Linked DNA regions of Candidatus Nitrosotalea okcheonensis. The protein of the gene in region 1 binds, or shares a complex with, the protein of each later gene. Links are inferred from orthologs where the notes say so. Each region holds a gene or a part of one and is shown on either strand. Other genes may lie near its edges. The genes, in order: BQ3481_RS10485, BQ3481_RS08135, BQ3481_RS06855, BQ3481_RS00465 and BQ3481_RS07995.

Evidence for each region.
Region 2: BQ3481_RS10485 (region 1) and BQ3481_RS08135 share a complex: the UniProt entries of both Methanocaldococcus jannaschii proteins name them as parts of the 30S ribosomal subunit. The link is inferred for Candidatus Nitrosotalea okcheonensis from one-to-one orthologs.
Region 3: BQ3481_RS10485 (region 1) and BQ3481_RS06855 share a complex: the UniProt entries of both Methanocaldococcus jannaschii proteins name them as parts of the 30S ribosomal subunit. The link is inferred for Candidatus Nitrosotalea okcheonensis from one-to-one orthologs.
Region 4: BQ3481_RS10485 (region 1) and BQ3481_RS00465 share a complex: the UniProt entries of both Methanocaldococcus jannaschii proteins name them as parts of the 30S ribosomal subunit. The link is inferred for Candidatus Nitrosotalea okcheonensis from one-to-one orthologs.
Region 5: BQ3481_RS10485 (region 1) and BQ3481_RS07995 share a complex: the UniProt entries of both Methanocaldococcus jannaschii proteins name them as parts of the 30S ribosomal subunit. The link is inferred for Candidatus Nitrosotalea okcheonensis from one-to-one orthologs.

What each region holds. Positions count from the first base shown.
Region 1 is NZ_LT841358.1:1,777,478-1,783,278, forward strand. Bases 1,753-4,449 are described here. They hold BQ3481_RS10485 (30S ribosomal protein S4), read right to left. Parts: upstream 3,523-4,449; coding sequence 2,983-3,522; downstream 1,753-2,982. Other genes in these bases: glmS (glutamine--fructose-6-phosphate transaminase (isomerizing)), read right to left, coding at 1,753-2,936; BQ3481_RS10490 (30S ribosomal protein S13), read right to left, coding at 3,532-4,155. Outside these bases: BQ3481_RS10470 (MBL fold metallo-hydrolase), read left to right, coding at 1-124; nicotinate mononucleotide-dependent phosphoribosyltransferase CobT, read left to right, coding at 128-1,183; more of glmS, read right to left, coding at 1,176-1,752; BQ3481_RS10495 (AAA family ATPase), read left to right, coding at 4,517-5,801. UniProt on the Methanocaldococcus jannaschii protein: One of the primary rRNA binding proteins, it binds directly to 16S rRNA where it nucleates assembly of the body of the 30S subunit. With S5 and S12 plays an important role in translational accuracy.
Region 2 is NZ_LT841358.1:1,352,619-1,358,668, forward strand. The notes cover bases 2,071-5,016. They hold BQ3481_RS08135 (30S ribosomal protein S19e), read right to left. Parts: upstream 3,797-5,016; coding sequence 3,344-3,796; downstream 2,071-3,343. Other genes in these bases: BQ3481_RS08125 (zinc-binding dehydrogenase), read right to left, coding at 2,071-3,014; BQ3481_RS08130 (DNA-binding protein), read right to left, coding at 3,058-3,336; BQ3481_RS08140 (ribonuclease P protein component 4), read right to left, coding at 3,828-4,148; BQ3481_RS08145 (ribosome biogenesis protein), read left to right, coding at 4,183-4,851. Outside these bases: ribB (3,4-dihydroxy-2-butanone-4-phosphate synthase), read right to left, coding at 1-352; BQ3481_RS08115 (riboflavin synthase), read right to left, coding at 427-1,017; BQ3481_RS08120 (HpcH/HpaI aldolase/citrate lyase family protein), read right to left, coding at 1,099-1,953; more of BQ3481_RS08125, read right to left, coding at 1,965-2,070; BQ3481_RS08155 (hypothetical protein), read right to left, coding at 5,698-6,050. UniProt on the Methanocaldococcus jannaschii protein: May be involved in maturation of the 30S ribosomal subunit.
Region 3 is NZ_LT841358.1:1,149,397-1,155,191, reverse strand. What follows is about bases 1,121-3,811. They hold BQ3481_RS06855 (30S ribosomal protein S11), read right to left. Parts: upstream 2,823-3,811; coding sequence 2,418-2,822; downstream 1,121-2,417. Other genes in these bases: BQ3481_RS06845 (phosphomannomutase), read right to left, coding at 3,796-3,811; thiL (thiamine-phosphate kinase), read right to left, coding at 2,853-3,811; BQ3481_RS06860 (hypothetical protein), read left to right, coding at 2,098-2,421; BQ3481_RS06865 (DNA-binding protein), read left to right, coding at 1,559-2,014; BQ3481_RS06870 (RtcB family protein), read left to right, coding at 1,121-1,562. In the rest of the region: BQ3481_RS06875 (hypothetical protein), read left to right, coding at 1-53; more of BQ3481_RS06870, read left to right, coding at 111-1,120; more of thiL, read right to left, coding at 3,812-3,812; more of BQ3481_RS06845, read right to left, coding at 3,812-5,094; BQ3481_RS06835 (hypothetical protein), read right to left, coding at 5,252-5,407; BQ3481_RS06830 (winged helix-turn-helix domain-containing protein), read right to left, coding at 5,594-5,795. UniProt on the Methanocaldococcus jannaschii protein: Located on the platform of the 30S subunit.
Region 4 is NZ_LT841358.1:77,784-83,773, forward strand. The notes cover bases 1,072-3,957. They hold BQ3481_RS00465 (30S ribosomal protein S8e), read right to left. Parts: upstream 2,762-3,957; coding sequence 2,381-2,761; downstream 1,072-2,380. Other genes in these bases: BQ3481_RS00450 (transcription initiation factor IIB), read right to left, coding at 1,072-1,736; BQ3481_RS00455 (H/ACA ribonucleoprotein complex subunit GAR1), read right to left, coding at 1,733-2,002; BQ3481_RS00460 (signal recognition particle subunit SRP19/SEC65 family protein), read right to left, coding at 2,077-2,376; scpB (SMC-Scp complex subunit ScpB), read right to left, coding at 2,826-3,413; BQ3481_RS00475 (chromosome segregation protein ScpA), read right to left, coding at 3,482-3,957. In the rest of the region: BQ3481_RS00440 (hypothetical protein), read left to right, coding at 1-267; BQ3481_RS00445 (hypothetical protein), read left to right, coding at 551-694; more of BQ3481_RS00450, read right to left, coding at 774-1,071; more of BQ3481_RS00475, read right to left, coding at 3,958-4,141; BQ3481_RS00480 (response regulator), read left to right, coding at 4,263-5,006; BQ3481_RS00485 (Lrp/AsnC family transcriptional regulator), read right to left, coding at 4,999-5,505; BQ3481_RS00495 (hypothetical protein), read left to right, coding at 5,837-5,990.
Region 5 is NZ_LT841358.1:1,332,616-1,338,610, reverse strand. The notes cover bases 1,992-4,882. They hold BQ3481_RS07995 (30S ribosomal protein S27e), read right to left. Parts: upstream 3,591-4,882; coding sequence 3,393-3,590; downstream 1,992-3,392. Other genes in these bases: BQ3481_RS07985 (adenine deaminase), read left to right, coding at 3,986-4,882; BQ3481_RS07990 (50S ribosomal protein L44e), read right to left, coding at 3,590-3,868; BQ3481_RS08000 (NTP transferase domain-containing protein), read left to right, coding at 2,826-3,410; cobS (adenosylcobinamide-GDP ribazoletransferase), read left to right, coding at 2,104-2,829; BQ3481_RS08010 (cobalamin biosynthesis protein), read left to right, coding at 1,992-2,104. In the rest of the region: hisC (histidinol-phosphate transaminase), read left to right, coding at 1-279; BQ3481_RS08015 (cobyric acid synthase), read left to right, coding at 276-1,121; more of BQ3481_RS08010, read left to right, coding at 1,118-1,991; more of BQ3481_RS07985, read left to right, coding at 4,883-5,707; thsB (thermosome subunit beta), read left to right, coding at 5,752-5,995.

The DNA.
Region 1 (5,801 bases):
GTTGTATCCCGGACACAATTATGGAAGCTTTCCGAATTCAACCATATCTAAAGAAAAAAAGACAAATTTTGTATTGCAACCCAGAACAGAATCAGAGTTCGTGAATTTTATGGGTAGTGATTAATCATTGCAAGACATTGAAATACTTGGAAACCAGCAAAAAGGCTTAGAATTCATAAAACAAACTGAACAAAAAAAATTTATCTTCTCTCTAGTGATATCTTACACTGCGACATCTGAAATACCTGGAATAACTATGGCTGGAGAACATCCAGATCTGATAAAATTTACAGGACCTGCAGATGCTGAATTTATCCACTACGGATATTGTAGAAGCATCTCTGTAATTCCGATGACTCCTGATGGAAAACCGACTCCAGCCCTGTTGACAAAAACTGCACTGGAAGCAGCAAGCATTCCAAGTGTTGTTGTAAATGCTGGTAGCAAAGTGTCTCCAAAACTTCCATTTATTGATATGAACTTGAATTATGGTAAAAACATTGGAAAAGAATCAGCTCTTAGTCTTGATGATGTTGGAAAAGCGGTTGAATACGGCAGAATAATTGGAAGATTTCTCGGGGCTTCAACTGACTGTGTTATAGTTGGTGAAAGTATTCCTGGCGGTACTACTACAGCTCTTGGAGTGCTTGAAGGATTTGGAATTACAGGATCTGTTAGCAGTAGTATGCCTCAGAACCCTGTAGATCTCAAGATCCAAACGGTAAAAGAGGCATTGAAAAGGCTTCAATCAAACGATCCATTTGAAATTATATCACAATTGGGTGATCCAATGATTCCAACAGTTGCCGGCATACTTAGCACAGCATCTGAAATCTCTAGGGTTCTATTAGCTGGTGGAACACAGATGGCAGCCGTACTTGCTTTTGCAAAAAGTATTGGATTTGAAGGAAAGAATACTGCTGTTGGTACCACCTCTTATGTGTCTGAAGATAAATCTGCAAACCTGTCTGACATCATATCGCAGATAATGGATGTGCCTATACTGGTTGCCAGACTAAAACTTGCAGAATCAGAAATCTCTGGATTGAGCTCATATGCTAAAGGGTTTGTAAAAGAAGGAGCAGGGGCTGGAGGTTCATCTATTGGTTGCATGTTAAAGACAGGACTTGATGCAAAAAGTCTTTTGGCTCTAACTGAAAAGGAATATTTGAAAATTACTTGACCGTTACTGATTTTGCCAAATTTCTTGGATAGTCTGGATCAAAGTCTTTGTCAATTGCAGCATAATATGCGAGAAGTTGTATTGGTACTATTTCTACAAGTGGATATAATGGCTCGTTGATACTGGGTATGTCTATCCAATGATCATATACATCACTTGGCTTGTCTGAAATTCCTATTATCTTGGCTCCTCTTGCTTTTATCTCTCTAGCTGATGTTAGCGTATCATTATAGGTGGAATCATTGGGGTTTATGATTAAAACATATGAATTAGAATCCATCAATGCCAAGGGACCGTGTTTTAATTCTCCTCCTGGAAGTCCCTCTGCATGTATGTATGTGAGTTCCTTTAACTTCAATGATCCTTCAGAAGCAATTGGATAATGCATGCCTCTTCCTAATACGTAAATATCTGAAACATTCTTCAGTCTCTTTGCAACATCTTTGATTTTAGAATCATTGGAGAGTATCTTCTTGATTGCTTCTGATACTTTTGTAAGATCTAGTTCCATACAGCCATCACATATTTTATCAATTATTTTATATAATACAACAAGTTGTGATGTGAAACTTTTGGTTGCTGCAACCCCTATTTCTGGACCGCAATTGAGTCCCATGGAAATAGATGACTGGTGAACTAATGAGGACGTCATCATGTTTACTATTGATATGATTTTAGACCCTGTTTTTTTTGCAATACCTACAGCTTCTAATACATCTGCACTTTCTCCACTCTGTGATATTGCAACTAGAATTGATTTTTCTTCAAACATGTCGGGCGAAAATTGTGCTTCGCTAGAAATCAATGGATCAATCTTTATCTTTGCATATTTTGAAAAAAGAAACTTTGCAATTAATGCTGCGTTGTAACTTGTCCCACTTCCAGTAATGTATACATTTCTTGCATGTTTTATTAAATCTGAAGCCAAGTCAATCTCAAGTTTGGTATTATTTCCAGCACTTGATACTGTTAATGGTTGTTCTGAAATCTCTTTCAACGTGTAATGAGCATATTGACCCTTGTATACATCAGCAAATTCTTTTGACACTTTGGTTATCTGGTGACGTACTGGATTTGCATCAAAATCAAAGATCTTTAATCCTTCTTTGTCAATTATTACAAATTCCTTGTTGTCTGGATAAATTACTTCATCAGTATATTCTACAAATCCAAGTACATCACTTGAAATAAAATATCCTTCTTTTCCTACTCCTATTATCAATGGTTCATGCAGTCTAGCTGCAGATAATGTACCATCTTGGAAGACTGCAACAAAAGCATAATTTCCTTTTAATTCAGCTACTGTGTCTACAACAGATTTCTTAATTTCTCTAGTCTTGTCATAGTTATACTGGAGAAGATTTGCAATTACTTCGCTGTCTGTTTGACTTTTAAAAGTATAACCATGTTTTTGGAGTTCTTTTTTTAATTCTTCATGGTTCTCAATTATTCCATTGTGTACAATAGCTATTTCTCCTGAACTTGATGGATGTGGATGAGCATTTGTGTCAGTTACCATTCCATGAGTAGCCCACCTAGTATGTCCTATGCCTATTGTTCCAGAAAGCTCGTCTAGTTTTTCTGTTTTGTTTACTTCTAAAACTTTACCCACACCCTTTCTTACACTGATTTGATGTTCGGAAAAAGTGGCAACTCCTACACTGTCATAACCACGGTATTCCATTCTCTTTAATCCCTTGACTATTATTGGTGCAGCAGAGCTTAGACCCAGATATCCTATAATTGAACACATGTTGATATCGTATACATATTATTGATAAATAATGATTGCGTGTGTGTTATTCCGTTGGTTGTTCGGTTTCTACTTTTTGAACAGGCTGTTGTTTTGTCTTGCTAAGATCTAATTCTGGTGATAGGCAAATTTGATCTTCTTCCTCCACCTTTACCGTATATGAAGGAACAGTAACCACTCTTTCTCCTATCATCACATGACCGTGTACTACTATTTGTCTTGCAAGATATGGACTCTTGATTGATTCTTTTTTCTGGATAATTGTCTGTAATCGCCTGGATAAAAAGTCCGTCACCTTTAGATTAAGTACATCATCTAAGGTTGAATTCTCTTTGACTAGTCCAACTCTTGCAAGTGATTTCATCAATATTGGTTCTTTCGTACTTCTAACATCCTGAGTTAACGCCAAGAGTGATCTTGCTTGGTTTCTTATTCTTGAAAGTTCGGTATGTGCTTTCCATAATTCTCTTTTATTTTTGAGTCCAAAAGTACCTAGAACATGTAATTCTTCATTTAGTAAATCATAGTTGAGAGGACGTTTTGGTTTTCTCCACATTTTGCGTGAATTTTTTGGATGATCTCCCACCTGTTACACCTACTTTTTCTTTTCCGCTGCAGCAGGTTTTGCTGCAGGAGCTGCACCTGCCTTTGGAGCTGCTGCAGGAGCTGCACCTGCCTTTGGAGCTGCTGCAGGAGCTGCACCTGCCTTTGGAGCTGCTGCAGGAGCTGCGCCCTCAGCTGGTGCACCAGGTGAACCAGCTGGTAATACCTTGCCACCTTTCTTAACCCCGACCGCACCGCCCTTTCTACCTGTGGTACGTGTACTTTGTCCGCGAACTTTTAATCCATATGTATGACGAAATCCTCGCCAGCTATTCATGCCTTTTTCTCGCTCGATATCATTTCTTACGTTAAAGTCAATATCAGAAGTAATAAGATGAAAGTTATTTCCTGTATCCATATCCTTTTGCCTATTTAGAAACCACGTGGGTATATTGACAGATATTGGATCTCTCATGGCTTTTTCAATTTCTTCTACCTGTGATTCTGTAAGAAAACCGACATTACTGTTAGGATTAATCTTTAATACTTCTAAAAGTGATTTTGCAAAATTATAACCAATTCCTTTTACTTGACCAACTCCAATGATGGTCTTTTTAGCGCCTGGAATATCCTTACCAGCAATTCTAACTATGTGCCTAAACTCCTGTGAAGACAAGTATTAAAAAATCCCCGACATCCCCGATAAAAACCATGCTAAATAGGCGCCGTTACATCTCAGGCCGATTTCATGGTTTTGGAATGGGTGGTCATTTTCTTAGATCAAGCACAAGAGAGTTACAAGTAGATGGAACTAATAATCGAGTTATCAAAAGTAGGTTCTAGGGAAACAGCAACTCTGTACCTGGTTTGGTAATTCTAAAGACAATACAAGTGAAGCGATGGAGAAAAATGTTGTGTACACCGCCATTAATTCTTCAAGTCAATGCATCAAAGTTACAGTTGGCCGGTTATCAAATGACAACATGCGAGTCCTAGAATAATAATACTTTAAATCCAATTTAAAGAGTATTATTGTAATGTCTCCGGAATTTACAAATTTTGTTAGTAGAAGTTATGATTCTGAACCAAAGTATACTGAAATCATGGCCGGTGTTCCTGAAGACTATGAACAAATCAAAACACTACGGGATCTTCTAGAAATTAATTATAAAGTAATTGGTGCAAAGGAACAACTTCGTAGAAATTTAATCTCAAAGATCAAATCCGGGAGTGTAAAATATCCTGGAATAGTAGGTTTTGATAATGACGTCATCCCCGCTTTAGATCGTGCAATATTGTCATGTCATGATATGATTCTAGTTGGCCAGATAGGACAAGCAAAAACTAGGATAGCTCAAACAATTGCAAACACATTGCTTTCTCCAATGCCTGTAATCCAAGGAAGTGTGACAAATGATTGTCCCATGGATCTTCCACCAGACGATTTGATATTTTTATTGGAGGACAAAGACAATCCCACATCTGTTCCAAAATTCCACATAAATGGTGAAAGCATGGAAAAAATTCGTAATAACAAACTTGACACTTCTATTGAATGGATTGATGGTAAAAACAGATTCAAGTATGTGCTGGCAACTCCTGATATTTCTGTAAAAGATCTAGTTGGACAGATAGATGCAATCAAGATAACTAAAAATGGTAAAGAACTTTATGAAATTGAATCTTATTCTCCAGGCCAACTCATGCAGGCAAAACATGGATTATTTTGTATTGATGAATTGCCAGTTCTTGATACTAGAAAACAGGTAGCACTTTTGTCTGTCTTACAAGAAGGACGATTCACAACTGGCGCGTATCCTGTTATATTTGAACCAAAAACAGTATTCATCGCTACTGCAAATCCTATAGATTATACACACTCTGGAAAAATAATCGAGCCTCTTTATGATAGACTGAAAAGTCATATTCAAACACATTATCCAAAATCAATCTCAGAAGAGATGTTAATTATAATACAGGAAGCAAAAATACCTCATTCGTTTATTCCTGTATTCATACTGAAGATCCTGACAAGAATTGTTCAAGCAGCGCGTTCCAGTAATGAGATAAACCAAGACAAGGGTGTGAGTGTACGAATGGGAATACATAGTTTGGAACTACTTGTGGGAGAGGCAGAAAGAACTAGATCCATATCTCATAATGTTTTGGCATTACCCAGACCATCTGATATATTCTCAATTGAACAATCTATAAAGTTTGAACTTGTTGAACTAGATGATACTGCTATAAATCGTTCCAAAGTTCTGCATAGTCTAATATCTGATTCTATAAGAGATACCTCGCTAGAATATCTAAAAGAAG
Region 2 (6,050 bases), 420 kb from region 1 along the record:
TTTCTTTATCTGTTATTCCAGTGAATGTATTTTTATGATTAATTGAAATTGAAAACGAGGGTCGATCTCCATAAGGAGCAGTGCCTATTATCATCTTCTTTAAATCTACATCAAAATTTTGAGAATTGAAAAGAATTTCATGCATATAGTCTAATCCCAAATTTGATGCAAGTGTATGATTAATTGACATGCAAATTAGTCCTCCAGCATCCATACGCATACGTGCTATATGTTCCGGAGTTACAAATTCTGCTGCAACTACCATATCCACCTCGTTTTCGCGTTTATTGCCATCATGAAGTAGAATGAAATCACCTCTCCTAAGTGATGAGAGTGCTTCATCTAAGGACATATGTTTGATCAGCTTTTCATTATTGTTATAAATCTTACTAGAAAATTGGTAATTACTAAAATAGTGGTAATACGTTAGCCTTCAGATAAAATATATTTTCCGAGTATGTCAGTTTCAATATTAACTTTGTCGCCAATGTTTTTGTAATTTAGATTAGTTATTTGCATAGTATGCGGTATTATTGAAACAGAAAAATAATTTTTCAATGTATCAGTGACCGTCAAGCTTATGCCATCAACTGTTATAGAACCTTTCTTGATGATGTATTTTGATAATTCTTGTGGAATTTTTATCCAGATTTGTACTTGGTGTGTTTGTTTTTTAATCTTGAAAATAGTACCAACGCCATCAACATGTCCTAATACAAAATGTCCTTCTAATCGTTCACCAACTTTAAGACTTCTTTCAATATTGACTTTGTCACCACGTATCAAGGATCCTAGACTAGTTTTTTTTATTGTTTCACTAATCATTTCAAATTCTGTTATTCCCTTGGAAATATTTATTGCTGTAAGACACACACCATTTACTGCGACACTATCTCCTACTTTTAGGCCTTTTGCAATTTTACCAAGTTTAATTTTCATTTTTGCTGCACTTCGGTTACTTGTTTTTTTGTCAAACATGACAATATTACCCAAGCCTTCGATTATTCCAGTGAACATAATTGATGAATTTTTATTTACAGTAAGATGATTTATGTTTATCAGATAATAGATAGAGGGATATTCTTTAACTATGCCTGATTATTTTATAGAATTCAATAACGCTACAGCCCTTTTGTAATGTACCTCATCAATCATTTTGCCATCAACTGTGGTAGCTCCTTTCTTACTTTTTCTAGCCAGATCATATGTACTCATAACTTTTTTTGCCCATTCAATTTCTGTAAGAGTAGGATAGAATACTTTGTGGACAACATCAACTTGTTGTGGATGAATAATGCTTTTACCTACATATCCAAGATTCTTGGCAACAACAGAGTCTTGTTCCAATCCAGCAACATCATCAATATCCTGCCAGATTGCATCAATTGCATATTTTCCTGCAGCCCTTGCATCTATTGGAATTTTAGCTCGTGAATATAGAGCTCCTTCTGGTTTCTTAGTATATTCTACACCTAGATCATTTAGTAGATCAAATACACCAAATATCAAGGCAGATATTCTTTTGCTACATGATGCAATAGAATATGCGTTTACAACGCCTTCAGCAGATTCTATTGATGCCATAACTTCTATAGGCTTTAGTTTACGTTTTTTTTCCAATCCCGTCATCATTTTTTCAATTTTTTTTATCTCGTTTATTGTATTTACTTTGGGAATCACTATGCCATCTACACCTTTCTGAATAACTTCCAGCAGATCATCAGATATCATTCCGGATATGGGAGAGTTGGTTCTCACATAAATTTCTGAATTGTATTCAGATCTATGTTTTAACGCATTTTTTATTAAGTTTCTTGCAGATTTTTTCTCTTCCAAAGGAACAGAATCTTCCAAGTCAAAACATATGATGTCTGAATTGAGAGATTTTGCTTTTTCTAGAAAACGAGTATTATTTCCTGGAACGAACAAAAGACTACGCAAGAGTCTTGCCATAAATGGAAGAGTTATGGTTTGAGTAAGATTTTGCCTACTAGTCCTTTACCAGTAAGCATCTTAGTATGTGCTTCTGCAGCATTTTCAAAGTTATACACTGAATCTATAATGGCTTTAATTTTCTTTTTACCCATCCAATACAATCCGTGTTCTAATTCTGCCTTTGTTCCTTGTGTAGAACCTAGAATGTTAGTTCCTTTGAAGAAGATGTGTCTCAAATCTGTCTTTGCATCATATCCTGTTGTTGCCCCACATGTTACCAGTGTTCCACCATACTTTAGCAAAGTTAGTTGATCATTCCAGTGTGTTTGTCCTATATGATCAAATGATATATCAATCCCCCCAAATGGTTTTGCAATTTGTCTTACTTCTTTACTCCAATCTGGTTTTCTATGATCAACTGCATAATCAGCTCCAAATTCTTTTAGTTTATCTAGTTTGTCTGGACTTCCTGTAGCAATAACAGTACAATTGTATAATTTTGCAATTTGAATTCCAAAACTTCCTACACCAGAACCTCCACCCATGATAAGAACTGTTTGACCAGGACGAATTCTTGCTCTCCCTACAAGCATATGCCATGAAGTAAGTAATGTCATGGAAGCTGCAGCAGCTTCATCAAAGCTTACGCCCTCTGGAATTTTTGCAACATTAACTTCAGGCAAATGTGTGATTTCAGAGAATGCGCCCCATGTAGGTCCAGTTTGGAATCCCCATATGGTTCTCTTTTGACAATCATATTCACGTCCGTCAGTGCATGCTTCGCATACCCTACATGACATGTTTGAGTGTGAAACAACTCTATCGCCAACTTTGAAATTAACAACATCTTCTCCTATTGCAATGACTTCTCCTGCAGCATCAGAACCTGATATATGTGGCAATGGTACTGGAACTGGTTGTCCTCGCATTCCCCAGATATCATTATAGTTTAATGCGGCTGCCTTGATTCGAAAAACAACTTCATTTGATTTTGGTTTTGGATCAGGTATTTCTTTTACACTTAGAATTGATTTGTAATCATCATTTGGAGCATACTTGTCATAAACGACTGCTTTCATACTTGTGATCGCCTAGTTTACCCCTAATATATTTTCCCTAGAACTATTTTCGATTAATCTTAAAATCTCGTTTAGGTTGTTGTGTAGATAACAAAATTTGCTTTAGTTGGTCATCTGAGATTTGTGAATTTAGCCTTCCTTGTGATGCCAATCCTAAAAGATAATTTTCGACCATTGCTGCAAGATCGGGTTTAACCAATCTAACATTGTTTAACCTTAACCTTGCTTCAGCTGTTAGAAGAGTTTTTAGTGCATTTTCTTTTAAAGCAGAGACTTCTGCATCGCTTGGATTTCTATCGTCATTTGGATTATGAGAGCTCATGATATTATCAGGAGTATTTCTTCAGATTGGGATTCTTTACAATTAATTCGTTCAAGATCTCAGTTGATAGTCTATCAAGTTTCTTCATACCTTCATGAGATATCGTTCTACCCTTTCCTTCAACTTTATCTAAATAACCTAATTTTTCCAAACTATGTACTGCTGTTCTTATTATTGCACCACCAGCATCTCTATGATGAGCTCCTCCATAACCAACAGGCTTTGTACCTCCATACATTGATCTCAAGTCATTTATGCCAATAGGTCCGTGCAAGTAAATTTTTCTTAGAAGAGATGCACATCTTGTATAATACCAATCACTCTGTTGAGGAGGCTTTACTGCATGAGCACCAGTTTTAACAAATGGAATCCAGCTTGGTTGTACTATATCTTCATTCTTTAGAGTCTCGGATAATTTACCGATCAATAAATCCGCTGGTACATCGTACGCCTTTGCCATAAAAACCAAAATTCAAAGTTCGTCTTATAAATCATTGACCTATTGGAATTTGTTTTTTGATTATCTTTCGATATGTATGATTACAAAAACTACAGGTGACACGTATCGATTTGATAGTACTTCTTCCCATCCTTATTCTTGCCGTAAATCCTGGTACAATGAATTTTTTACACTTTTTGCAATAATTCATCCTCAATTCATACGGCATTCTAATACGATATTTTGTACACAGTCTCTTAGCAAGCATCGCCTGCCTTTCTGCCAATTCAGGATTAGATCTTACATTTGATATGGCATTTTTAATTAAAATTTTCATTCTCTCTATTAGAAGAACCTTGATTGCGGGTTTCATGTTGTTTAATAGTTCCCACCCTTAAAATACAATCTTGCTCTCGCTTGTAATAGCAGAATCTGCATTAGAATTAGTACCTTTAGAGTTACAGAGGCATAATTCTGTTACAGCATCCGCCAAGAGATTTAACAAAAAACCATCTGAAATTTTGCTTGACATATCATGGCACTTTGCTGCAATGAAGGGAATCAAAAATGAGATAAAGAGAGGAAGACCAGATTTGGTACATTTTTCACTTCTTGAAGCTTGTAGCATTCCCCTTTATTTTGAAAATAAAGTGAATGTGTTTGTTCACACCATTGATGATAAAGTTATTTTTATAGGTCAAAATGTAAGATTGCCAAAATCATATCATAGATTCATAGGACTTGTTGAGAAACTGTATGCAATTAAAGAAATTAAAGAAAATAATAATGTACTTCTTGCGTTAAAGAATATGAGTTTTGGCAATCTAATTAAAAAAATCAATCCAGAACAGACAATTGCACTTTCAAGTAAAGGGATCGAAAATTCTTACCAAAAATTAGCTAATGAGATAAAAGATAACACTTGTCTTATAATAGGAGGATTTTCAAAAGGTCACTTTTCTGATAATATTAGTAAGTATTTTGACAAGACGGTTTCTGTAGATAAAAATCCACTTGAAGCTCACATTATAATTTCACGTATACTCTATGAATACGAAAAAAGAATTATTATGTAGGTCTAAGATTGGCACAGTGAGCGGTCGTAGTATAGTTTGGTTAGTACACTGGCCTTCCAAGCCCGTTACCCGGGTTCAAATCCCGGCGACCGCATTTCAATTTTTCATTAGTGAATTATTCCTGACGAAATCATATATTGAATAGAACTAACAAACGTATTATCATCAATTTCACCGGTAAACCATAAATGAGCACTTTTTTGTAGCCAATGAGGCACTGTGGAAATAGTTATTTTTCGTTATTTGATCTGATAATGTTATGTTTCACCAGATAATCAATTGCAGAATAAAAATATTGATCTTGTCCATTACCACTTGACCACAGACCTGTTGCTTGCTTTATCCAAATAGGTATGGATTCATTCATGATATAATATGACCAAATTTTCAATATTGTGTAACTGTGGATCTACTTGAGTATCATTAGAGATTACCTGTGGATTGATCCTGAGTTCATTATTACAATATAAAGAAATTTTTCCATTTTGCATAGTTTCAGAGCAATGCCATGTATACGAACCGCCAGTAACTATGTCTTGATGGGTTGTATTTTCGTCAAACTTTGCTAATTTAGTGTTTGATGATTGTTATAATTTGGTTATTACTATCGTGTAAATTACAGAAAAAAGTATTCGCCATAGGTTTTTGAAATGTACCAATCACATCAGATACATCTTTTTTTGGTGCATCGACCACCCTTAAATTGAGCAAGTAGTTGATCAAAATCGGTCTTTTCTTCATTCGTAGGAGATTCATATAATGCATATGCAGAAACAATATTTACAATTAATAATATACTAAAAATCGGAATATACTTCAATAAGAAAAAAAATCGTAATTTCGCAATCAAGAGTTGGGAATAGATTGTATTTGATGTTTTAATTCATCCCATGCAGGTTTTGGATTTTGATCTACATCAAATAGGCCACTACCACACAAGTATGCAGCAGTGTTGTTCAAGACTTCATTATTACCAAATATGGAGTTATTACCCTGGTATAATGAATTGTAACATGTATCAACAGGTCTATCATATTGTCTATACCAAGTGAGAAACTCGAAATCAGATTGATTCTTTTTGTAAAAGTCGTACACAATTTTTACAAATTTTTGCTGATCATCTTTTGTTCCATTGATTGATTTATCAGTACTCCAACCAACTTCCATCAATGCTATTTTTTTACCTTTTGCAAAATCAA
Region 3 (5,795 bases), 630 kb from region 1 along the record:
ATGGAAAGACACTGTATGACTTGTATCGACATACTGCCAAACTGATTAAATGACTTGATCTCATACTCATGATTTAAATTGTGTACAAATACCTTTTTTCGCAGAAAGGGATGTCGTCACTAATTCCAAAGAAAATACGAGAAATGGAGTATCGTATTGAGGCTGATCCATCAAAAGGTATGAAAGTTCCGGTAACCATTTACGCCGATGACAAATTATTGCAAAAAATGCTTACGGACAGAACTATTCAACAAGCAGTAAATGTATCCACAATACCCGGAGTTCTCAAGCACGTTGTAGTTCTTCCAGATGGTCATGAGGGTTATGGCTTTCCTGTTGGTGGAGTAGCTGCTATGGACGCACAAGAAGGCATGATTAGCCCAGGAGGGGTAGGATATGATATCAACTGTGGTGTGAGACTAATCAAAACAAGTCTCATGGAAAAAGATGTCAGGCCAAGACTCAGGGATCTTGTTACTGAATTATTTACATCCATTCCGTCCGGAGTAGGATCTAAAGGTGCTGTAAAATTGACCTCATCTGATCTTGATGAGGTTCTCGTAAAAGGAGTACAATGGGCAGTTGATCACGGATATGGCTCAAATGATGATGCTGACGTGTGTGAAGAAAATGGACAGATAAAAAATGCCGATCCTGGAAAAATATCTCCTACTGCACGCAAGAGAGGTGCGCCACAACTTGGAAGTCTTGGTTCTGGAAATCATTTCCTTGAGGTCCAGCGTGTTGATCAAATTCATGACAAAGAGGCTGCTAAAAAGATGGGAATTTTTAATGAAGGACAAATTACTGTACTGATTCATTGCGGTTCAAGAGGTTTTGGACACCAAGTATGCAGTGATTATCTAAGAGTATCTGAACAAGCGCTCTCTAAATACAAAATAAATCTAGTAGACAGAGAACTTGCATGTGTTCCAAATTCTTCAGAAGAGGGAGAGTCGTATAGAAAAGCAATGTTTGCCGCATTAAATTATGCATGGAGTAACAGGCAAATGATAACACACTGGACAAGAAAAGCCTTTGAAAGAGTTTTCAAACAGTCAGAATCTGACCTTGACATGAAACTAATCTATGATGTTGCTCATAACATTGCCAAAGTCGAAAAACACAAAATTGATGGTGAGTTACGATCAGTTGTAGTTCATAGAAAAGGTGCAACAAGAGCATTCCCGCAAGGAAGAGACGAAATACCACGAAAGTATCGAGACATAGGCCAGCCTGTCTTCATACCTGGTTCTATGGGTACTGGCAGCTGGATTTTGTTGGGAAAGCCAGGCTCTATGGATTTGAGCTTTGGTTCTACTGCACACGGTGCAGGGAGGATGATGTCAAGATCTGCAGCACGAAGAAATTTCACAGAAGGCCAAGTACAAAAATCATTGAATGATAAAGGAATTTTCATAAAAGCTCTTACACGAGAAGGTGTGGTGGAGGAAACGCCTGAGGCATACAAGGATGTTGATGCTGTAGCAAATGTATCTCATGAACTTGGAATAGCTACAAAAGTAGCAAAGCTTGTTCCAATTGGGGTAATCAAGGGTTGATTGACGAAGACAAAGAATTAGAACTTCTTAAAGCAAAAAGAATGCTTGAGATGCAAAAAAATATCTCACAAAGACAACGAATTGAAGAGGTCAAACCTGAATCAAAAATACAGAAGCTTTCTCCTAGGGATATTGTTCTCAAACAACTTGGATATAGGGGAGAAGAGGTACTTCAGAATGCAGAATCACAATTTCCTACTGAGACCAAGCTCGTCGTAGAAAAACTTGCAGAGCTTATTCAAGGAGGGGAAATCACTGAAATCATTGATGGGGGGAAATTATTGACATTGTTCAGATCTGTTGGAATTCATGTAAGAATACAAACTACAATAAGTGTTGAACAAGATGGTAAGATGGTATCTTGGTCAGATAAGCTAAAAGGTCAAACCAAGTCAACGTCAGAATCTACAGAGCCTGTATCTTCTAATGACTCTCCAAGTACAAACATCTGATAATTGCTAGGTGCAAATAATTTCTTACATCGTGTATGTCTCAAGTAAGTTTATTATTTGTACATCCTGATGGATGGTTGTTTATGCACGGCAGAGCTACTATTCTTGAGATTGCAACAACCAAATATGAAATTGACCTAGAGATTGTTTCCGCTGCCATGGATGAATTACAGACTCTCTGTGGTGTCAAGGAAGGTTTTCTAATAAGCAAACCGATGGAAAGATTTGGTTGGGCCTTTTTCAAAGTATTGATAAAGACAGAACTTTTCTCTGGGATGGAATTGAAACTTGGAGATCAAATTGCAAAAACCAAAGGAAAAAAACTCGAAGATAAATTTATTGCCTTTATGACAAAATTCTTTGAAAACAAAAACGCCAAAGTAAAAGTGAAGCTAGTAGACGACTAGACTCTTCTTCCTCTTTTACCACCCTTCTTTCTGGTAGTATCATGAGGAATTGGAGTTACATCATCAATTCTTCCAATCTTGAATCCGCCTCTTGCTAGAGCTCTGATTGCTGCCTGTGCACCTGGGCCTGGAACTCGTGAACCGACTCCGCCTACTGCTCTTACTCTAATGTGAAGACCTGTAAAGCCCTTATCATGTGCTGCCTCCACTACTGCTGCAGTTGATTTCATTGCAGCATAGGGGGATGATTCGTATCTGTCTGCATTAACATGTCGTCCACCGGAACTAATTGCTACGGTCTCTGCACCGGAAACATCTGTGATGTGCACTATGGTATTGTTAAAACTACTGAAAATATGAGCTATGCCCCATTTTTCCTTAGCTTCTTGTGCGGACAACATTTGAAGACTCTTTAACGGGTTTAAAAAACATTAGGATCTAAGGTGTGTCCAACCGCATCTCTTTATGACTCTGAGTCCGTCATTGTCAACCAAAACCACGTTTTTTCCGTTGGATACATAACCTATCTCATATAATGAAACATTCATTTTCTTTGCTAAATTTCTAACTCTATTCAAATCTCTTGGATGTACTGTGAATACAATTTCATACTCCTCGCCGCCACAAAACACTAGATCCTCAAAATTCATTTTATTTTGACGTGCAAATTTGATTACATTATTTTCGGTGGGCACACTGGTTATCACAAATTTTTTTTTGCTCTGTTCACTCATATCGTTTAGCGTTATAGCAAGTCCATCACTAGAATCCATTGATGAAGAAAAATATCTAACAGCCTTTAATCCAAAATCTAATCTGGGATTTGGTCTAAAGATTGCATTTCTGAATCTTTTTGCAGTATTGGATTCTGCCTTGTAACCATCCAGAACAATCTTCAAACCTGCTGAAGAATGGCCAAAAGGCCCTGATGTTATTATAATGTCTCCTGTTTTTGCACCTCCTCTTGATGGCATTTTCTTGTTGCCATCTCCAAACATGGATACTTCTATGACCAGCTCCTTTCCTTCATTTGTATCCCCTCCTACTATGTGCAATCCAAACTCCTCGGCTGACTTCCGAAAACCGTTTGCCAACTCATTGATCATTTTTTGAGTAAAACCACGTGGTATTGCTAGTGCAATAGTAGCAAATATGGGCTTGATTCCCTTGCATGCAAAGTCGCTCACACATGAAACCAAACTTTTTCTTGCAATCTCTCCCAGTTTCATCCCTGTAGGAACGTCAGTGCTTTGTACCAACATATCTGACTTTACAACAAATTTAGCATTTTTTATCTTCAAGACCTCGACATCTTCTGGTTGAAATCTTGATTTCTTTCCGAATCTATTTTGAAATGTCTTGATTATTTTTGTCTCATCTGGACTCTTCATAGCTTTGTTTAACCAACTTGGTGATCTGTTTTTCTATTTCTTTAGCTTTACTCAAATCATTTGACTCTGCAGAGATCCTGATAATGTGTTCAGTATTTGATTGTCTTACCAAGACCCAACTATCCTCATCTATTATTGATTTTATTCCATCAATTGTTATTATCTGACTTGATTGTTTCCTCATTTTTTTCAAAAGGATTTCAAGTGTTTTTTTATGAAGTTTCGAATCTACACTAACCTTGGTTCGTACTTGATGATACCCTTCCATGAATTTGTTTATGTCTTCAAACTGTTTTGTCCCAACCATTGATGCAATAAGACCGCTTGTAAGAAGACCGTCTCTGCACATGTTAAACTCTGGTAGGATAAATCCTGCACTGCTTCCTTCTCCACCAGCTTGTGATTTAGTTTTTAACATCAAGTCCACAACATTTGCTTCTCCCACTTTTGATCTGTTTACTTGACCACCTTCCTGTTTGATAAATTTCTCAATTGTAATACTTGTGTCTATGCTGAGAACAAATTTCTTGTATCCTTTCTCAAGTGCACCTGCTACGCCAAGACCTAGTGTTACATCTGGTGATTGTTTTTTACCGTTTCTAACTACGACTAGTCTGTCTCCATCAAGATCAAAAGCAAAACCTATGTTTGCTTTTTTTGATGCATGAACAAGCTCTGACAATTGATCGTTTGTGGGATCTGGACTTCGAGTTGATCTGCCAGGTGTACCGTTGATGATGCTTACTTTACAACCTAATCTTCTTAACAACTGTGGAGCGACACTAAATGCTGCCCCTCCACCAACATCTATTGCTATTTTTGATGATTTTTTTATATCGCCAATTACTTTGATAGCCTCATCGATATAACCTGAGTTGACTTGTGTTTCAATTCCAATCGCTTCTCTTTGAAACATGTCTTTCTTTTCCAAGTATTCTAGTTCTGATTCGTTGATGCCTCTCCCATCTAGAATGAACTTGAGGCCATTCCATTCTAATGGATTGTGTGAAGAAGTAACTATCAAACCGCTTCCATATTTTCTTGCCTCTCTGAAAATAACGGGAGTAGGGGACGTACCTAGATTGTACACTGATACTCCTCTCTCTAAAAGTGAAGCAATTGCAACATTGGTTACAATTTCGCCTGATGGCCTTGTATCTCTGCCTATTACACATTTTTTTGACTTGACAAGACGTGAAAAATTTCTGCAATAATGGATTATGTCTTCAAGATTTAGGTCACTGCCAAAAATTCCCCTAACTCCTGAAATTGATACTTTCAATGAATCAAAAGCGCAAAGGCTTTTTATAAACTCTGATTACATTGCGAACCACTGCCTCGATAGCTCAGCCTGGTAGAGCGAACGCCTCGTAAGCGTTAGGCCGCGGGATCGAATCCCGTTCGAGGCTCTATTATGTTATAAAAATATTATGTGCTAACTATAGTCTGCTTTCATCTTTTCGTTCGTCAAGGGATTCTATGTCTAATTCTAATTCTTTTGCAAGTCCTTTCCACCATACTAGTGTCTCTCCCACAATTACTCCCCTTTTGATAAACCAAACCACACCTTTATAGATCTGTCGGTTCTTTGACATGATTCCTAGGATCGATCATTAGATCTAAGTTGTTTATTGTATGGTTTATCAAAAATTTGTTTGCTGTAAGTTGTGTCTGATCAAATCCGGGGATGATCTTTCATAAAAAAATTACATTTATAATTTTTTTAAAATTTTATAAAATAAGATATCTAATCTCTGATCTAAAATAATGAAAAAATTGGCTTAGAGCTCTAAACCAAAAGAATCTGCGAGATTCTGGAATCTTTCGTATGTTTCCAGATATTGCTTACCTTTTGATGTTATGACAAATGTGTTCTTGCCGTCGTATTCTATCTTATTCATTAGGCCTGCACCGGTGAGGTTGTCTATGAATTTTGAAAGTCTCGAATGTGATAAGTTTGCCTTGGTTAGAAGTGATGTTACA
Region 4 (5,990 bases), 1.7 Mb from region 1 along the record:
CATGTGGCGGCTGATTTCATCTATTCTGGAGAAGAGCAGTATGATTATTCCGAGGGCATAGGGATTGTACTTGTCTGCCCAATCAAGAAATACAGGCACACAAAGGGAGAGCGTCTGAAAAGATATCCTTTCTTCCGGTCAATGAAGGGACAGCAAATAATTCGTAAAAGATCTGCCATTGTGAGAATGTTTGTTAGGACAAAGGATAACTTTGGGATATCAAGGGTTTCGGTACGAGGATTTGGGAATGTATCATCTATGTATTGACATGTGTTTTTGTGTACCAGGTTGCCATATACTATAACTGCATGATGGGAAGAAAAGACCGCAGTGTGTCAAGCACATGCTTGGAATATAGATATTTTTTGAAAATATTTATGTCCAATCCTTAATTATTTATCATATGATATGATTTGTCATGTGTAATGTATAATGTATGATATGTTTATCAGTGAAATCACAATGAACGCTATGGTATGCTACTGGATCTATTTGGGCTCTGCTAAAAACAAAGATCTACTCATTACAAAGTGTGATTGTATAATGCCTGATGAGAGTTGCAGAATCTGTGGAGGAGAACTTGCAAAATGCATGTGGTGTAACCAGTGTAGGAAAACAATACAAAAAATGTGCAAGATATGTGGCAGGAAAACATCTCAGCAACAACATGCCACATGTCTCTCTAATCTGGTAGACTTGAGATCTTTGACAAAAACTACTGTGACTAGTTGAAAGCCTGATCCTTGTTTGAATATAAAAATAAGAAAAAGGATTTAGTTCTTAACTACTGATTGTCGTAATGTCACTTTCATCTTGTATGCCGTGAGAATCTCCTTGCATCTGTTTCGTATTGTGACCTCAGTTATTCCTGCAACACTTGAGACATCTCTTTGAAGGATGCTCTGTCCAAGAAGAGTTGATGCTATGTATAGATATGCAGCAGCCAACCCGTTTGGTGCCTTTCCGTCTGCAAGACTGTGATCTGATGTCTTTTCTGCAATTTCTGCAGCGAGTCTTTCTACACGAACTTCAAGTTTTGCCAGATTTGCTATTTTTGATATGTATTTCTCAAGAGTTACAGTGGGTGCTGTTTTAGAACCAAGTTCCATCACAAGTGTTCTGTAGTATTTTGCTGTCAGTTTGACATTAAGCTTATCTTCCTTTGAACTTCCTGTTGCAGCACAGATTTCATCAAGGGATCTTACAACATCGCATTGCTTACATGCCATGTAAATTGTTGCAGCGGACATGCAAGCAACTGATTTGCCTTTTGCATCTGCCTGTCCTTGAAAGTTTCTGTATATCATGGATGCTGACTCTATTACATTTCTTGGAAGTGATAGGACATGACACGTTTCTCCTATTTTTGCCAAGATGTTTGCAAGTCTTCGCTCTTCTGGTGATGCAACCCTTATCCTGGTCTGCCATTTTCTTAGGTTGTACATCTGATTTGCCATATCGCTTGATATTGTCCTTCCACTGAAGTCTTTTGATCCCATTGCAATCTCTGTTCTGATTCCCAAGTCATGTTGTGCATAACTTGTTTGTCCTGATGCTCTTGTCATCTTCATTTTTTCTTCAGGATTTGTTGCTCTTGATTCAATTCCGTAATCTGGCATCTGTTCCATTGCGACCAATCCGCAGCCTGAACAAATCTTCTCGCCACTATGGGTGTCGTCAATCAAATTGGAACGACACTCCGGGCAATGTGTTTGTAATTCTGTTATTGTGGTCATCTTCTTCTACCTTTGAATCGTTTTGGTCTCATCACAGGAGTTTCTTCGACGATGAAAACTTTTTTTCCGATTTGTTTTTTTATGTTATTGGTAAGCGGAACTGCCGACGCGTATGGTGCATCAACAGGACCTATCATTTCTGATACTTTGGCGACTTTGACTCCCGAATTGTCTACGACTACCTGGTTGTCTCTTAGTTGTTTTGTGAGTCTGATGATGACTCTGCCGCTACTCGCTAGATGCAATACTTCGCCTACCTCCTGCAATTACATTCTCAACAAAATACTGTTATCAATATGGTTCTGTCAACATTACTTTAGCTGCAAGCTATAATGGGTATTTACTTGGACTGTTTGGCTCTTTTTGAAACTAGTTTTTCAGAAATCGCAGAAATCATTTTGGATTTTGGCTTGGTCTTTGCAAGTGTTATGTAGCCAGACCTTACATACGGCCGTCTTGGAAACCTTACCTGATCATTTGTCTCGGTTGGTTCCAATCCTGAAGCCTTGGCAGCTACAATCAACTCACTTAACGATGGGTCAAAAATGCTCTTTTCACGAGAAACTTTTCTACCCATTTTCTTTGTAATGGTCTTATTGAAATAGTCGAGCCAGATTACGACATGTTCGTAATCCTTCATCTTATCACTTTATCAAGATTGCATTTACTACGCCGTCTTGACCAGGTCTTGAAATTACCCTGCATTGACCTGCCTCTGTTTCTAAAATTGCACCTTTTGAAATTACTCCACGTCTCTCATAATCTTTATTTGATGGATTTTTTAACACCTTGAGAATCTTTAGTTTTTTAACTTTGGAGCCTGGGACTGTCAAGTTGACCACATTTGTTGTCTTTAAGGATGTTTTTTGATTCCCTCCTCTGGTCTTACGAGTTATGGTCACTTGTTCTCCTGGCACTGCCTCTACAGAATATCTGTCTATCTCGTATTTTCGTCTTGATCTGAGAGGATATCTTCTACCACCTGTAATCTTACTTGTTGCAAGATTTTCCACAGATTTCTTCATGTTGACTCGATAAAGTATCTCTAATTTATACCATTTACAGCTTGGGTTGCTATTTTTGGACTGGTTATTGACTTGTCTGGGTCAATGGTTCCGTGGATGCTTCGGGTGTTTGCTGTTGTATGGCTTGACTAGAGCTTCTTACTTTTGTAAAGAGTTTCTGCTTGAGAATATCCTTGTCTCCCTGTATGCCGAAATACTTTTGGAACTTTTCTGTAGTGTTGTATATCTTTAACCTGCCAACATTTTGATGTTCGATATAGTCTAATTGCTGTAATAATTTTAGATGCATGTACACTCCTGATCCTCTTACTTCCACTAGTCTCTTTGAAGAAACAGGTTGCATGTATGCAATATATGATAATGTCTTGAGAGTGGCTGTGGGCAAAAGTGGTTTTGAGGCATATTTTCTAATTACTGTGTTAAACTCTGGCTTTAGCTGAAATACATATGACCCGTCTGGCAAACTTGCAACCTCGATTGCCTTGAATACCGTTTTTGTTTTTTTGACAAGATTTGTCATTAGGGCCAAAGTCTTGGTCCTAGATTCTGTTCCTGATGCCTTGATTAATTCTTCTATGGTCAATGGTCTTCCTGCTGAATATAATGCTGCCTCTAATCTTGCCATTACATCATCGTCTTCTATCTTGCCCATTTACAACATGGTAGGTTGGAGCATACTTAAATGAAATTCCTACTTAGTGTTGATCTGATTGTAAATTTCTATTTTATCAGCGATACTATGATGTCATCTTCTGTCTGTTCAAGATCGACTCTCATGTCTCGTGCCAAAAATAAAATGGCAAAGAAACATCTGATTACATCAATGAGCTCAAGTTCTGATACTATGTTATTAAAGGAACCAAAGCCTGTAGTCCTTATCTTGTTAATTATTAGCTCTTCATACTGACCTATTATTTTCTCAAGAGAGATGAAATAATCGTCAAAATTGGGGGCCTGAACTGGTTCAAATTCTAGTTGTCTTCTGCTTGAACGTGGGTTTGCTATTGTGCCAATAAGGTTTTCAAGAACTGATAACAGTTCATCTAATGTTACTGGATATGTGGATTCGTGCCTGTATGGCATGTCTATTACTTCTATGTCAACATTTTCTCTCTGAGTAAGGGGTTTTTTCTCCATAGCTGCCTTTTGCAGTGCAAAGATGCTCTCAACTTTCATTCTATGTATCATTGCAGAAGACAATGCCGCAATTCCGGCAACTCGAAGATCTTTTTTATCTGTCTGGCTGAGAATTTTAATCAAAATCTCTAGAATGCGTACTACGTCGATACTCCACACGTCTTTCTTAGAGACATCTAGTGGGCTAAACAGTATATTTACAGGGGGTTGTGAAATGCCTACACCGGGATTTTCCTTACTCACTCTGTTATTCTTCCATTTTTGTTTATAATATGTGTATTATCTACTCTTTTCCTAGTTCAAGTCAAGAGTTTTCCTCTTTACACAAATCACATATTATACTCAATCTTGTATAGTGATGATAATGGAAGAAGATCTAGAGAGATTTGATCTGGCCTGTACATATCTAAAAAACGATCAAAATATCACAGCTCACAATATGTTCATGGATCTTGCCCACGAGGAAATGAAAAACAACAACTACAGGGCGGGACTGTATCTCATACTCGCATCTGAATGTAAATCAAGACAAGGAAAGGAAAGAAAAGACGAGCTTAACGAAGCAGCCGAGTTCTATTTGAAACTGGCAAAAAATGATAAAAATAATTCAAACTATGCATACCAGTGTGCAGCTAGATGTTTTCTTAGAATAGGTCGTTATGATGATGCCAGAAAGGCATTTGAAGATGCTCAGAAATATGCTAATAAACTAGTTGAAGAGAAAAGGCCAATTATATTAGTTGATGACAGTCCTGCAATTCTGTTAAGACTAACAAGTTTTCTGCGGCAATTGGGATACTCTGACATACAAACAGTCGATGATGGCAAGTCTGCACTTGCTCTCATAACAAAACTTGTCAAATCCAAACAAAATCCGATTGTATTGCTTGACATGGACTTGCCGGACGTAAAAGGAGACGTGATAGCAAAAACTCTTCTTGAATCAAAACCTGACATGTCTATCATACTGATAACTGCTGATGAAAAATCAACACCGCGTGTTAGGAAAACTATTGGTTTTGGCTCCACCGCATTTGTCCAAAAACCATTTTCGATAAATGAATTGAAAAATGCATTGGATACAACCAAGTTGTCTGAAATCACGTAAGCAACAACATGGACATGTTGAGAAGATTTACATCCTTTATCTGAATTCCGCCCATCTTGTAATCTATTATTTGATCAGAGAACTTTTCTACTATTCTTGCAGATGGATTTTTTTCAGTTCCTTCTATTCGTAATACTGTGATCATGTTCCAATCTCCATCTACGGTGGCAATAAAAAGATAATTTGGTAAAGTCTTGATGTAGTTTTTTATCGCCTCGGTTGTATTTTCCATGGATCTTGTTATTTTGAGTTTGAGAAACAACGCCTCGAACTGATCATTTGAGGAGATTCCACTCAATACTGCCTTGTAACCTTTTATGATTCCATTTTTCTCTAACCTTTCAATTCTTTTTCGAATAGTCCTATCTGATACATCCACTCCTGAATTTCTCAGCTCGATTGCAATTTCTTTTGAGGGTGTCCTTGCATTTTTGTTAAGAATGTTAATTATTTTTTGATCAACCTCATCCAGTGTAGACCAATTTTTATTATCTGACATGACTTGTATCTGGTAACTGACTTTTTGAAGTTTATGATGATGGTCCCACGCGCAGGATTTGAACCTGCGACAACCCGGTTTCTGTAAGCCTGATAGGCTGAATGACGGTTAGCCGCTGGCCAACCACTACAGCCGGAAGCTCTACCAGGCTGAGCTAGCGTGGGACTGTTTCTCACGCAGTTTTTTCGTATTAAATAACTATCGATAATTCAATTTTTTTAAAAAATTTTCGAGCCAAATGCTAAATTTTTGATTGATCAAATTACATATAAACAGGAAAGAAAGTCTCGATACTGTGTCGGGGGCTACATCTGAAGGTGGATATGTATGCGTGCCATATTTACAAAACAATGATTTCACCACGCTAAGAAACAGTTTTCAGAAGTCTTCTTTTATCAATGACATGTATTTTGTAACAGCTACATTTTCTGAAGATGGTCGTGCATACTTTCCATCACATTCTAACACATATCTTCTTGCTAGAT
Region 5 (5,995 bases), 450 kb from region 1 along the record:
CATTTGCCAAAGACTCTGAATATCATTCGAAAAGAATCAAAATTTCTTATAGACTCTATATCGAAGATCCGGGGTTTTACTTGTTACAATTCTGATACAAACTTTATCCTGATAAAATCGAAAACAAAATCAAAACAAATTCAAAATAGATTACTAAAAAAGAATATTCTCATAAGAGATTGTAGTACATTTCGAGGATTGAATGATGACTTCATAAGAATTGCAGTTCGAACTCACAAAGAAAATCTTCACCTAATTGAGGCATTACGAGAATCATGACCGCAAAAACTTTAATGATACAGGGTACTGCTTCAGGGGCTGGAAAAACAACTCTAGTGACCGCACTTTGTAGAATTTTCTCTGATGAAGGATATAAAGTGGCTCCGTTCAAGTCTCAAAACATGTCTGCCTATTCTTATGTTGGTAATGGATTTGAGATCTCAAGAGCACAAGCCATTCAGGCAATGGCTGCAAGAACAGAAGTAATGCCAATAATGAATCCCATTCTATTAAAACCTCTTGGAAATTATAAAAGTGAAATTTTTGTAAATGGTATATCACATGGTAAAATGTATGCTAGAGATTATTACAAAAAATTTGTACTCTCAACAGGACTTGTCGAATCAAAGAATGCACTTGACCAATTGATAAAAACAAATGATATTGTAATACTGGAAGGAGCAGGATCCCCATCAGAAATAAACTTACAGAGATATGACATTGCTAATATGAGAATGGCAGAGTATTGTAAATCACCAGTAATTTTGGTAACTGACATAGATAAGGGTGGAAGTTTTGCTAGTCTTATAGGAACCTTATCACTTCTTGATAAACAGCATCAAAAACTTGTCAAAGGGTTTGTCATAAACAAGTTTAGAGGAGATATTGCTATACTGTATCCAAGTTATTCTATATTGAAAAAGAAAACCATGAAACCGGTAATTGGTACAATTCCACTAATTGAATTTGATATTCCAGAAGAGGATTCTTTGTACGCAAATCCGAAACAAGTCTCATGGACAAAAAGATATCTAAAAACACTTGACAAAGAAATTAATCATTTGGCTTTAACTGTGAAAAAAAATCTGGATATGAAAAAAATACGAGGCATGTTAAATTGATTCTAATACCAATAATTGCAGTTATGTTTGCACTTGCACTTGATCTTATTTTTGGAGATCCAACAAATCGATATCATCCAACTGTTTGGATGGGCAAATTGATTGGCAAGTCTATACCGTACATAAAATCACAAAATCCAATAACTGACAAAATTAATGGAATTCTTCTTCTTGTTTTGTTGATAACAATGGTATCCATTTTAATTGCTTCATTATCATATTCGTTAAAGTATATAGAAAATCTCGATTTGAGTATACTTTATAAAATTTTATTCATGGGTGCAAGCATTGTCCTAGTAGGAATTCTTCTAAAGACTACTATCGCAATAAAGGGAATGGAAGAACATGCCTCAAAAATTATGAATTCTATATCGAAAAATGACCTAGATGGTGCTAGAGTACAACTTTCGATGATAGTAAAGCGTGATACCAAGAATTTGGATAAACAGCATGTAATTTCTGCAACACTAGAAAGCATTAGCGAAAACATCGTTGACGGAATAACTGGTCCGCTCTTCTATTTTTCAATTTTTGGTTTGATTGGTGCGTTTGTCTATAGAACTGTAAACACTGCAGACTCTATGATAGGATACAAAACGGAAATATTTAGAAACATAGGTTGGTTTACTGCGAACTGTGATAAAATACTTAATTTTCTTCCCTCGAGACTCACAAGTCTTGTAATGGTATTTTCCTGTATTGTACTAAAGGAAGATTGGAAACACTCTATTCATATTATGAAAAGAGATGGTCCAAAGACTGAAAGTCCAAACGCTGGTTATCCAATGGCTACTCTGGCTGGTGCACTTGGAATAAAATTTGAAAAGATGGAACATTATGTACTAGGTGATGGTAATTCTGAGATAACTGAAAGACATTTTAGAGCTACGATTTCTATAATGAAGGTAACTACAATATTGTTCGTTTTATTTTTTACAGTTCCTGTGATTTTGCTTTTGTCATATCTTGGGTTGATGATTTAATGTTTAAGGGAATATCATCAGTAGTATCATTTCTAACCATTATCCCTTCTAAGAATAGCGAACTAGAAACTGTAGCGAAAAACATGTATCTTTTTCCAGTTGCGGGAGCTTTGATTGGCCTAATTATTGGTGCATCAGGTTATGGGTTATCGTTATTTCTACAACCATTGATTACTGGCTTGATCTTAACTGGAGCACTTGCTATAATCACCGGAATGCATCATACTGATGCACTCTGTGATTTTGCAGATGGAATTATGGCAAAGGGAACAAAAGAAAAAAAACTTCAAGCAATGAGAGACCCAGCAGTTGGCTCTGCAGGTGTAATGACAGTTGTTCTATATGCAGGAGGTATGATACTAGCTATCTCCATGATCAAGGGTTTTGCATTGTTTGAGGCAATACTGTTAAGTGAACTCATGGCTAAACTATCAATGGTAATACAGGCAAATCGTGGGCTTTCTGCTTGGCAAGGACTCAGTTCGCCATTTACCCAATATATGAAGGATCCGCGAAAACTTGTTGTAGCTGTACTATTGACAATAACACCGGCTGTAATTTTGGCAGGAGTTACAGGCGTATTTGTAGTAATATCCTGTGTAGGATTATCTTTTCTATTGCTTGTCATTGCAAACAGAAGCTTTGGAGGAATTTCAGGTGATGTGTTTGGTGCAAGCAATGAGTTAGTAAGATTGGCATCACTACTGATTTTTGCATCTGTATGATAGGACTAGTTATGTGTGGAGGTAAGGGTACCCGAATGAAATCCTCTAAGGAAAAATTACTTTTACTTTATAAAAAACCATTGATAGAACATGTTCTAAATGCTTTAGAAAATTCAGAAATATTCTCTAATATAGTATGTGCTACAAGTAATAATGCTCCAAGGACTCGTGAGTTTGTTTCTAGTTTGGGTTTTGATACATTAGAAACAAATGGAAATGGATATGTCACTGATCTAGGAGAATCTCTGTTAAAGTTCAATGAACCAATTTTTGTAACTTCTGGAGACATGCCTCTTTTAGATCCTGAGATAATTAAAAAAATTGTAAAACTAGTAAATGAAGAAAATGCGTGGACAAGCATATTGATACGAAAAAATTTTCTTCAATCTCTTGGATTGGAAGCAGAATTTTTTGTTAATTATGGTGGTGAAGAATATGTCTATACTGGAATTTCTATAGTAGATCCTAAACAGATAAACAACATACAAACTGTGAAGGAGTCTTACGTTATTCTTGATGATAAAAGAATAGCTACCAACCTGAATACAAAGAAAGATTATGACTTAATCTGTGCTACCTAAAACTTTTCCATTTACTTTTGCGATGGAGCCAGTTGGCTCTGCTAAAGTATTACCACATGCCTTGCACGTAACTACTGACGAAACATGCGAATAAACAACACTCTCTTCTCCACATTCTTTACACTGTACTCTCTGGAATTTACTTCCTGGTTTTGGTATCCAAATATGAGCTCTTTTCATTATGCAACTAACTCCAATTTTCTCAGTCTTATTCCAGATACATTCCACTTCTTCTTACATTCTGGACATGTCATGATAGGTGTAATCTTCTTAGTAGTCTTTGCTGGCTTTGCTAACTTTGGAAATTTCTGACCGCCATAACCTTTCTTGTCTTCGGCATGTCTTCTTTCACCGATAGCAGAACCTCTTCTCTTTCCCGCCTTGTATATGGAGACCTTGTGTAACGTATGTTTCTTACACTTGGGGCAATACCTATTGATCTCCTTCGGCATGTTCATAAAAAATGAGCTACGTTGACCGTAATTTAAACATCGCTTTAATAGATCATAGATTAAATCATCTCTATGAAGGCCAGCTCACTTGCCTCCATGATTTCATCGCTCAATTCGGTTGCAATGGGCAAAAGCAAGGCAGATGTTGTCTTAAAAAACTGTAGGCTGGTTAATGTATTCTCAAGGGAAATTATACCTCAAATTCATGTGGCAATCAAAAAAGATAGAATTGCATATGTAGGAAAAGATGCATCTCATACAGTTGGAGAAAAAACTGGTGTCATTGATCTACAGGATAGATACATCACACCAGGATTTGTAGATTCCCATGTACACATAGATCAATATGTTCTTCCATCAGAACTTGCAAAAAAATCACTTCTATCAGGTACTACTGCTTTGTTTGCAGATCCGATTGACATTGTAAGTGTCTGTGGTTACAGGGGATTCAAGGAATTTGTTAAAATGACACAGCGTCTTCCAATCCGGGTCTATCATGTAATTCCTGGAGGGCTGCCTGTTGATAGAAAATTCAGCCACGCAAGAACATTGACCAAAAAAGAAGAGCTCAAGGGATTGGATATTGAAAACGTGGTTGGATTGGGCGAGGTATTTTCTTGGACCAAAGTCACAACACGAGATCCTAATACTATGAAAAGTATATCCAATGTTTTAGAAACTAATGGCATCATAAATGGTCATACGGCTGGTGCGAGTGATAAAAAACTAAATGCGTACATCGCTTCTGGAATTTTCTCATGTCATGAACCAATTGATTATGATCAAGTCCTAGAACGACTCAGACTTGGAATGTGGGTCATGATGAGAGAAGGTTCTATCAGACGAGACCTAGATAAAATCCTGCCTAGTACATTGTCTCATAAAACGTATCTTGATAGACTTATGTTCTGTACCGACGGGGTTAACCCAAAAGATATTGTAGATTACGGAATGATTGATCATTGTATAAGAAAATCTATCTCTATTGGCATGGATCCAATAGATGCCATAACTATTGCATCAAGAAATTCCTTTGAGTATTACGGCATGAGCAAGGATCTTGGTGCAATAGCACCAGGCAAGTTAGCTGATATTCTAGTCTTTGACGATCTGGAAAAGATCAAACCAAACAAGGTCTTTGTAGGAGGAAAACTGATGGTAGATAACAACAGCCTTGTAGTAGACACACCTAGGACCATAATCCCCGACTGGATGAGAAAAACTGTGAAGACAGGAATAAAGTTTGGAGAAAAAGACTTTGTTATACCGTGCAAGGAGAACATAGCTCAAGCATTGATTATCAAGCTTGATACTGAAATAATAACAAAAATGGATCAGGAAGAGCTTCAGGTAATAGACGGTAATGTAGTGACATCATACGATAAAGATGTGTGGAAGGTAGCTGCCATTGATAGAACATATGGTACTGGAAAAAAATCTGTAGCATTTTTAAGAAATTTTGGTGCTGATGTAGGTGCATTTGGATGCACACAGAGCTTTCATGAAAATGATATGATAATTGTAGGCTCGAATGAAAAAGACATGGCCTTTGTTGCAAATACTCTGACTAAAATGCAAGGTGGTATGCTTGTCGCTAAAAATGGTAACATCTTAAGTAAATTCTCATTACCTCTTGCAGGCCTGATCTCCTCATTATCTTTTGAAAAAACATTAGATGAATACGCTAGTATAGATTCTAAACTAATCGAGACTGGGTGCAAATTTAAAAATCCTCATCTAATACCTCTTTTCTTACCGTTTCTTGCATTACCTGAGATCAGAATCTTATACACAGGTGTTGTAGACGTTAAAAATAGAAGATACTTGAAGATCTTGAATCGATAAGATATTAAAAGGGGCAATTAATTACATGAATTAAGGGCTTAATTTTGGCATCTATTCAACAAACACCACAAGGACCTGTGTTAGTACTAAAAGAAAGTGCATTACAACAAAAGGGAAGAGACGCACAAAAGAATAACATTGCTGCAGCAAAGCTAGTTGCAGAACTTGTAAGAACAAGTCTTGGTCCACGTGGAATGGACAAAATGCTTGTAGATTCTCTAGGTGATGTTACAATTACAAATGATGGTGCTACTATTCTAAAAGAAATCGATGTTCAACACCCAGCTG